Regions from separate parts of the Lysinibacillus sp. genome, predicted to be linked through region 3. Evidence: riboswitches for the same ligand, from Rfam matches in the RefSeq annotation. Region 3 holds a riboswitch; each other region holds the start of a gene.

Region 1 (3,269 bases), on a different contig from region 3:
AAGAAGAGCTGGTTCTAAAAAAAGACGATCAGCTTGAAATTGAATTAATCGAGCTAACGTATATGTATGACACAAAAGGTTTCTATCAGCCAGTATACAACGTTTCTGGAACATTAAACGGAAACAACTGGTTTACACTAATACAGGCAAGAAAGTAATCCTTCTAAATCTAAACCATTACTTTAAGAGATGAAAAAGACCAGCTAAGCTAAAATTTTGCTTTGCTGGTCTTATTTGAGCTTTAGGCTTTCTTTTTTGAAGGGTATCCGATAGAAATAGCTATCATTCCGCAAATACCAATAAGAATGGGATAGATCGAGTATTGCAGCATACTTACTGGTGATATTTTGGCCACGCTTGCGGCAGCAAGGAATTGAGCCCCATACGGCAGAAGCCCTTGGACTGTACAGGAGAAAATATCTAATATACTTGCGGATTTTCTTGGCTCAATGTCATATTGTTCAGCAATATTTTTAGCAAGTGGCCCAGCAATTAATATCGCAATTGTATTATTAGCAGTAGATAAATTCGTTAAACCCACAAGGCTAGCAATGCCGAATTCAGCACCCTTTTTCGATTTAATTCTACTTGTCGCAAGGTGCAGCAAAAAGTCAATGCCTCCGTTAAACTTAATAACCTCTACCATTCCAGCTATTAATATGGCAAGAAAGGCGATTTCATACATACCGGACATGCCTTCTCCAATCGTTTGCAGAAGGCTCATCAAGTGATAGCTACCATCTACTAAGCCAACAGCACCTGCAAGGACAATCCCTAGTGCCAGCACAAGGAAAACATTCATCCCAGATAACGCTAAAATGATCACTAAAACATATGGTACAATTTTAACCCAATTATAGCTTACATGCGCCACTTGTGCTGTTTCACCCATTGAAATGATTGCTAAAATAATGCTCGTTACAATCGCTGCTGGCAATACAATCCAAAAATTAACCTTAAACTTATCCTTCATTTGTGCGCCTTGTGAACGTACGGCAGTAATGGTTGTATCTGAAATAAAGGATAAATTATCACCAAACATTGAGCCACCAACAACAGCCGCCATCACTAAAGCAATAGAAAGGTCTGTAAGATCACTTATTCCAACGCCTATTGGAGCTAATGCAACAATCGTTCCCACGGATGTACCCATTGAGAGGGAAATAAAACAGGCAATGATGAACAAGCCCACAACCAGTAAGTTTTGCGGAACGACCGATAAAGCAAAGTTAACAGTGGAATCTACTGCCCCCATACCTTTTGCAACCTCTGAAAAGGCCCCAGCCAAGAGAAAAATAATAACCATCATCATGACATTTAAATTCCCTGCACCTTGACAAAAAATATCAACTTTTTTCGTAAACGATTCTTTTCGATTCATGGCTAGAGCCACAGCACCTGCAATGGTGATAGCAACAATGACAGGAAAGGCATAAAAATCACCTGTAATAACCCCAGAACCAATAAATAATATCATAAAAACAACAAATGGGATCAGCGCCCATGGATTCTCTTTCTTCACTGTTTTACCTCCAAAAAAATTAAAATCAGCCTTTTTCCATAAAAAAAGGCCTCATCTTGAATGAACAAGAAGAGGCCTTATATTGAAAATACACCTCTTATCTATCAAGTCATTTCTTGCTGGATTTGGCACAGTAACTTAATGACTAAGTTCCGCTGCCGAGATTTCATCGGGCCAGTCCCTCCATCTCTCTTGATAAGAAGAAAAAATATTATTTTTTTGACACAATATTAAAAGATTAAAATAAAAAATTAATATTTGCAACAAGTTTTTTCTTTAACTTCTATACGTACATAGATTTTCCGATTAATCTTAGAAGAAATCTGCTTATTGTAGCTGATTTTGTGTATTACTGAATAACGCCGATAGCGGATATTCCATCTTGCTCCTCGGGTATTCATCCTGCTTCGCGGGTATTTCACCTTACTCCGCGGGTATTCAGCCTTGCTCCGCGGGTATTTCGCCTTGCTTCGCGGGTATTCAACCTTGCTTCGCGGGTATTCAGCCTTGCTCCGCGGGTATTTCACCTTGCTCCGCGGGTATTCAGCCTTGCTCCGCGGGTATTCAGCCTTGCTCCGCGGGTATTTGCCTGCTAAATAATAGAATATAATCCCAGGTCGCTTATTGTGCAACTAACAAAAAACCAGGTGCTCTTCTAAGAAGAACGCCTGGTTTTATTGTGAAAGTGAATCTTACTAACTTACTTAGTTTTGATTCGTTATAATACTACGCTAAGTTGAGGCAATGAACAAGTTAAAATATTTTCCAACAAAATTTTAGGGAATTTTTATGTTTTTTCGAGCATTTCAGGAACCCGTTTCAAAGGTATTAAATTTTGTAGTGCTCATTATTTTCTTTAAAGTAAGTAATAATAAAGTCCCGTAACTGTTGAACGGCAGCTGACGAGATGGAATTTTTTACCCAGGACAGACCTACTGTATACGTTGGATGCATATTAGCTATTTTTACATAATGTAAATTGAACTTTCTACAAACCGATATGGGCAACAAGGCTACACCCTGTTCCAGCTGGATAATTTCTGCCAGGAGGGTTGAATCTACTTCATAGTTTTTGATAGGCATAAATCCCGCTCTTTCACAAAGTGACGTTGTAAAACGGCTATATTCTGCATTGTTGGCTAAGGAAATAAAGGATTCATTTGCAAACTTAGCTAGAGAAACCTCTGATTGACCAGCCAATGGGTGATTAGAAGGCAACACAAGTACTACATCCTCTGCCACAAGCACACAGGTTTCAATTTCTTCATCAATGATTGGAGGGCCAGCTATGCCCAGATCAATATCCCCTTTCTTTAAATTTATACGTATATCATCCCTTGTCTCAATTCCCTGTTGAATTTTGGCATGAGGAAAATCATTAATATATTGACTAATTAGTCCAACGAGAAATCGGGTATTTGATATGGCTATTTTAACTGTACGAGCATTGATTTCATCAAGTGATTGAATATCCATTTTTGCATTTTCTAGTTCGATAAATACCTTATTAACATGCTTGAGCATAATCTGTCCTGCAGCACTTAATTCAATATTTCTTCCTTTTCTATGAAATAATTTTGTGCCTAGTTCATCCTCCAGACGTTTTATAGTCAAACTTAAGGATGGCTGTGCAATATTTAACTGTTGAGCCGCCTTCGAAATATGCTCTGTATTTGCTACTGTTTGAAAATACTTCAATTGTAAAAGTTCCATTTCGCTTAAGCCCCCTAATTCATTTATCTAAATA
Region 2 (3,269 bases), on a different contig from region 3:
CGTTTCGTGGTATCGCCGAATTACGCCAGGCAGCTGCCAATTTTTACAAACGGGAATATAATGTTGATATAAATCCCGACACGGAGGTAGCAATTCTTGGCGGAACAAAAATAGGTCTTGTTGAGCTACCTCTAGCCGTATTAAACCCTGGTGATACCATGCTATTACCGGACCCAGGCTATCCAGACTACTTATCAGGTGTAGTATTAGGTGATGTAAATTTTGAGGTTATGCCACTTTTTGCTGAAAATAATTTCTTACCTGATTATCATGCATTACCTAATGAAGTGAAAGAAAAAGCCAAGCTACTTTATTTAAATTACCCGAATAACCCTACAGGTGGTACAGCAACACTGGCATTTTTCGAAGAGACTGTTCGCTTTGCCAAGGAACATAATATTATCGTATCACATGATTTTGCTTATGGGGCAATAGGATTTGATGGCAATAAACCTATTAGCTTCCTACAGGCAGAGGGTGCAAAAGACATTGGTATTGAAATGTATACACTATCGAAAACCTTTAATATGGCTGGCTGGCGTATAGGCTTCGCCGTTGGTAACGCCGATATTATTGCGGCTATTAATCTCGTTCAAGATCATTTGTTTTGTAGTCAATTCCCTGCAATTCAGCAAGCAGCAGCAGTGGCACTAACAGCCTCTCAAGAATGTGCAGATGAACTAAGGGCTACTTATGAACGTCGTCGAAATGTATTAATTGAAGAAGCTCAAAGAATTGGCTGGCAAGTTACGGCTCCGAAGGGCTCCTTTTTTGCTTGGCTTCCTGTACCTGTAGGCTACACTAGTGAACAATTTGCTGATTTATTGCTAGAAAAAGCTGATATTGCAGTAGCCGCAGGCAATGGCTTCGGTCAATATGGCGAAGGGTATATACGTGTTGGCTTACTTGTCAGCGAGGAACGCTTACGTGAAGCCATTCACAGAATTGAACAATTACAATTATTTACCGCTTAATACTACTATGTCCTGTAGCATACATTCTCTACAGGGCATGCTATTTTTCGATTTTTCTTGGTAGCTCTAAACCTTGCTCTAGCGGATAAAATTGTATATGTCCTGTTTCTTCATCCAATCTACGAATATGCTGAACGCCTTGAATCTCAGCCAGTACAATGTCCGCTGTAATAACGGGATTTCTACCTTTCAGAAAGTGTCCCCCTGATACTACACCCCATTGATCACTCATCGAACCATGGAAATGTGTTTCATATCCTCCATCTCGTTTACAGACAACACCAGATCCTTGAATAAATTCGAGTGGTCCCTCTTTTTCAATGACTTCACTAAAACGGACTTTAATGTGCGATGTTTCATCAGGTACTAAATAAACAAAGCTACTTTTTTGGAAGCTCCCAATACAACTTACAATTGTAGCAGACTCTATATGATTCTCCTCACAGAGCGCCTCAATTCCTTCCATGATGTCTGTTCCCATTAGAATACGAGCACTAATAACCTTGCCAAATGAACCAATTCCATAATTTACTCTTACAGACATTGTTCTCCCTCTTTCATAACAAAAAATTATAATAATATAAAAAATTTTAAAAATATTTATTGACTTACTATACCCCATAAATTATATTAGTTCTATCGGAATTACAAAAAAATATTATAAATCTCTTATCAAGAGTAGCTGAGGGACTGGCCCTATGAAGCTCGGCAACCTCCTTTTTAAAAGGAAGGTGCTAAATCCTGCAAACGAATTTCGTTTGATAGATAAGAGAGGACATCTTTTTCATGAGCCTCTCTTAGTTTGTAAGAGAGTTTTTTTATTTTCAAAAAACCGATAAAAACATTTTGGAGGTCATTTTCATGAAAAAGAAAAATAAATTTTTAGTAGGTTTAGCAAGTCTTACATTAGTAGCAGCTCTAGCCGGTTGTGGCTCTAAAGAAGATAGTAAAGGTCAAGCTGAGGCAATCGATGAAAATAAAATCGTCGTTGGTGTCACTTCTGGCCCACACGAGCAAATTGCAGAAGTAGCAGCTAAAGTAGCAAAAGAAAAAGGCTTAGAAGTTGAGCTAAAGTCGTTTTCTGATTATGTTTTACCAAATACATCGTTAGCTGAAGGCGATCTCGATGCAAACAGCTACCAACATGAGCCTTTCTTGGACACATTTAATAAAGATCACGATACAGATTTAGTACCAGTAGGCAAAACTATTTTAAATCCAATGGGTATTTACTCTGAAAAATATAAATCATTTGATGATATTCCTGATGGTGCCACATTTGGCTTACCGAACGACCCAACAAATGGGGCCCGTGCCCTCTTTGTTTTACAAGAAGCTGGCTATATTAAGCTAAAGGATGGTGCAGACTTAACAGCCTCTATCCGTGACGTTGAAGAAAATAAAAAGAATTTACAGTTCATTGAACTAGAGGCGGCTCAAATTCCTAAACAGCTTAGTGAAGTAGATGTAGCAGCCATTAATACAAACTTCGCACTAGAAGCCGGCATTAATCCTAAAGAAGACTCTATTCTATTAGAATCTACTGACTCACCATACGTGAATTACATTGTAGTACGTGCTGAAAATGAAAACGACCCAACCATTAAAAAGTTTGTTGAGGCTTACCAATCTGAGGAAGTACGTCAATTCATTGAAGAAGAATTCAAAGGTTCTGTGATTCCTAGCTGGTAATATGCTTCTATTAGCAGAAGAATCTGCTGTATTCCTCATGAGAAAACGAGCAGATTCTCACTTTTAGAAGGACGAGAAAGGAGCAATATCGTATGATTCAATTACAAAATATATCGAAAGAATTTAAGACGAAAAAAGGGATCATTAAAGCTGTGGATGGAATCAATCTTCATGTGAAAAAGGGACAAATTCATGGGGTTATCGGCTATAGTGGTGCTGGTAAAAGTACACTTATTCGATGTGTCAATTTACTGGAACGTCCTACTTCGGGAAAAGTACTGATAGACAATGTGGACATTACAGCCCTTTCGCTAAATGAATTACGTCAAACACGACAAAAAATAGGAATGATTTTCCAACATTTTAATCTATTAAAAACTGCAACAGTTTACAACAATATTGCTGTGCCTTTAAAACTACTAGGCTATAACGACAAGGAAGTAAAAAACCGTGTAGCAAAATACGCCGAAATTGTAGGATTAACAGAGAAACTGGATAGCTATCCTAATCAACTTTCTGGTGGGCAAAAGCAACGAGTTGCTATTGCACGTGCCTTAGCACAAGAGCCAGAGATTTTACTTAGTGACGAGGCAACAAGTGCAC
Region 3 (3,269 bases):
TCCGGTCTTGTTCGACTGCAAGCATCCGGCCCATATACATCATAACCTAATGCTCGTAAGCGTTGACCCTCTTCCTCAATTTTTTTGGTACGCAAGGCTATTCGTGAAAATCCTTGGCGCTCTTGATCACGTTTAAACGTATAATGTAAGGAATATGGGTATTGTGCCGCCTGCTCAAATAAATCACGATCATAGATAGCAATTTGTTCAATATAGCTTAAGCCAAAGTAGCTTAACGTATTATAAGTCCCCCACATCGTGTGCTGCCCACCATTCACTGTGTGGACATTTCGTTTATTGAAGAAAACCTTTATATTTTCTGGTGATTCCACTTGGTGAACCAGGTGATCAAAATATAAAGTCATGGCAATTCCCCTTTCTTTCCCCATTACCTTTACCTGTATGTTTAATTGGTTTAAAATTTACTCAAGAAAAGGAGTTACTAGTAGGATATGAAAAAAAAGTTCATTTTACCTACTTACTCCGTGAACTAATTTATATTAATAAAGAGGTGATATTTGAATGACAGATCAAGTAGCTGCTTTTAAATTGGCATTAGGTAATTACCCTACAGGCGTTACAGTTGTCACAACAAGTCATGAAACAAAACCTATAGGCTTAACCGTCAATTCCTTTGCATCTGTTTCAATCGACCCGCTCCTTATTTTGTGGTCACTCGATAAAAATTCTCAGCTTCATTCTTATTTTACGAATGCTTCTCATTTCGCGGTCAATATTTTAGCAAGCGACCAAGAACATTTATGTACACTATTTGCCAGTAAAATCCCTGATCGTTTTGCACAGGCACAGTGGTCCACTTCATCTTTAGGTCTACCGATTTTACATGATACAGCAGCTATTTTACAATGTAAAACGTTTCAGCAAATAGATGCTGGCGACCATACCATTTTTATTGGGCATGTGCAAGACATTACAAACGGGCAAAAAGAACCGTTACTATACCATCGCCGTCATATTGGGCAAATACCAAAAAGCTTTTATAGTTAATTTTTTAGACAAAAAAAGGGCCACTTGTAAGCAAAGGAAATCCTTCATGCTTATTGGTGGCCTTTTGACATCGTTCAACTGAAATCAATGTTATTTTTTCTGCGGAAATCTCTGTTTTTCAAGCCTATTAATTTGCACAATAACACCATCTTGGATCGTAATATGCACTTCACCAAATTCAAGATTTTGAATTGCCTTGGCAATTGCCTCTAATTTTTTATCATCTACCTTTACTGATTGAGCCATACGATACACCCCTTCTTTTTCATTCTTGTTGTACAAAAGAGGCCAACGCATCAAACTGATTGATAGCCCCTCCTATCTCTCAGATACCATCTGTTGGATTTGGCACCTAACTTTTCGGTTGCCGAGGCTTCGTTGGGCCAAGTCCCTCCACCTCTCTTGATAAGAGTACTGCGTTTCTTGACAATAATTCTATAATTCTACTATACGAATGTCAATATAAAATATTAGAAAACCTAGCTGAATACTTTGTAATATCAATCTTCTACATTTGTATGAGTCGATATAAATGTATTTTATGCCAAATCAGTAGTAAATAGATGACTACTCTCAAACTTTTTAATTGGACCATTTTCTCAAAATGAGTTCAAGTGGACCTCGTTGATGGATAGTCCTCCACCATATCGAAAAAAACACACAGCCTAAAAAATAACAACATGCATAGAGCATTGAAAAAACGACTGTTAGATTATTCGATAAATCGAAAACTTCTAACACAGTGATGCCAATAAAGACATGGCCAACATAGTGTGTTAAGGACAATTGACCCGTTTTAATGATTGCTTCTATTACTTTATTTTTGAAAGTTTCTACAAAATACATACAACCTACTATTATCACAATAGCCGAAGCCGAATTTGATAGAACATACATTATATTTGGTGGAATCGGTCCCGTATCAAATAAATACAACGCACTATCATGATCTAAGAAATATTTTGTCGAGAAGTGAATAATCACCTTTGAAAAAATTTCTATAATCACTCCTAACAAGATACCTGCGGTAACTAATTTCTTTCTTAATGCCCTATTGGTTAAATCTAAGGTACCTACAATCATCCCAATGAGAAAAAAAGATATCCATGGAAAAACGGGATGGTAGCCATTAAACAGTAAATTTCTCATAAAACCTTCTACCGTCCAAAAATCTATATACTCTAATAAAATATATTTTGGATGCCACCCAACTAGATAATTGAATTGGATTTGTAGCCATTGGGAAACGATTATCACCGCACTAATTGTAAAAAGCATGGTTTTCTTTGAAGTTGCTATCAACAAAGCTGCAAGAAACATATAAACACCGTAATAATGTAAAATATCTCCCGTCCATCCGACCACATATAAAACCATCCCAACAACAAACAAAAAAAGAGCTCGCTTCCATAAAGTTAACTTACTTTGGCGAATAAGAATTGGGTCCTTTGCTTCCCTTGCTTTCCGCGTCATCAGCGCAGTCCCTATTCCTGCTAGAATGACAAATAGTGCAGAGGCGCGCCCCTCAAAAAGACTTTGCAATTGAATGAGCCATTGTGAACCATTGGCAGTTGAACCTGAAATAACGCCAAAGTTTACAATAAACATACCTAACATTGCTAATGCTCTAGCAAAATCTAAGCCCTCAATACGACGATGACCAAGTTGCTTATTCATCTTTTCCCCCTTGAATGACGCTATGTACTGCCTCCCTCCAAATAGCCTTATAGTTCAATTGACTACCAGTTAACATAAAATTGCCAATATTATCATAGAGCATGGCTAACATGTGGGCTTTCGCTTCTATGTTGGCATTTTCATCTAGCACTTCTAGTTGCACTGCGTATTGTAAAATATCATAAAATCTTGCTAAATAATCTGATTGAAGCTCTAATAACTGTTGCATGTAGTGGTCGTCGCGAGCGGCTAATAACAAATACTGACTAAATATTTTATTAAAATAAGGATCTTTGTCCTGTTCATCAATTGACTTATAGCCAATCTTCAGTAATTTCTCAATGAAATTGCTTGGAGATAGCTCCTTGTAATCAACAACGATATCATATTGAATTTCTTTATAAAGTTCCTCAAACAAAAAAGAAATTAATTGATCCTTTGATTGAAAATAGTAATAAATGGCTGGTTTTGATATGCCGACCTCTGCTGCAATCATAGCTAAGCTCGTTTTCTCAAATCCTTTTTCTGCAAACATCACATAGGCAACTTCTAAAATTTTTTGAAAGGTTTGTTCTCTATTTCCC

The links. A riboswitch is a leader RNA that binds a small molecule or an ion and turns the genes downstream of it on or off. The one in region 3 is predicted to bind S-adenosylmethionine.
Region 1: linked by a shared signal. The riboswitch ahead of RT445_RS13930 (Na+/H+ antiporter NhaC family protein) and the one ahead of RT445_RS12065 (YezD family protein) in region 3 are both predicted to bind S-adenosylmethionine.
Region 2: linked by a shared signal. The riboswitch ahead of RT445_RS00330 (MetQ/NlpA family ABC transporter substrate-binding protein) and the one ahead of RT445_RS12065 (YezD family protein) in region 3 are both predicted to bind S-adenosylmethionine.

Annotation. Positions count from the first base shown of each region.
Region 1 covers NZ_DAMDAY010000064.1:3,471-6,739, forward strand. Annotated here, with positions in the region: gene RT445_RS13925 (VanZ family protein) at 1-158, shown strand, start outside; gene RT445_RS13930 (Na+/H+ antiporter NhaC family protein) at 242-1,477, opposite strand; SAM riboswitch class I at 1,617-1,724, opposite strand; gene RT445_RS13935 (LysR family transcriptional regulator) at 2,351-3,235, opposite strand.
Region 2 covers NZ_DAMDAY010000001.1:73,621-76,889, reverse strand. Annotated here, with positions in the region: gene RT445_RS00340 (pyridoxal phosphate-dependent aminotransferase) at 1-974, shown strand, start outside; gene RT445_RS00335 (PPC domain-containing DNA-binding protein) at 1,015-1,518, opposite strand; SAM riboswitch class I at 1,641-1,746, shown strand; gene RT445_RS00330 (MetQ/NlpA family ABC transporter substrate-binding protein) at 1,836-2,666, shown strand; gene RT445_RS00325 (methionine ABC transporter ATP-binding protein) at 2,759-3,269, shown strand, end outside.
Region 3 covers NZ_DAMDAY010000050.1:7,991-11,259, reverse strand. Annotated here, with positions in the region: gene RT445_RS12075 (VOC family protein) at 1-365, opposite strand, end outside; gene RT445_RS12070 (flavin reductase family protein) at 523-1,008, shown strand; gene RT445_RS12065 (YezD family protein) at 1,099-1,254, opposite strand; SAM riboswitch class I at 1,324-1,420, opposite strand; gene RT445_RS12060 (DUF418 domain-containing protein) at 1,591-2,685, opposite strand; gene RT445_RS12055 (TetR/AcrR family transcriptional regulator) at 2,678-3,269, opposite strand, start outside.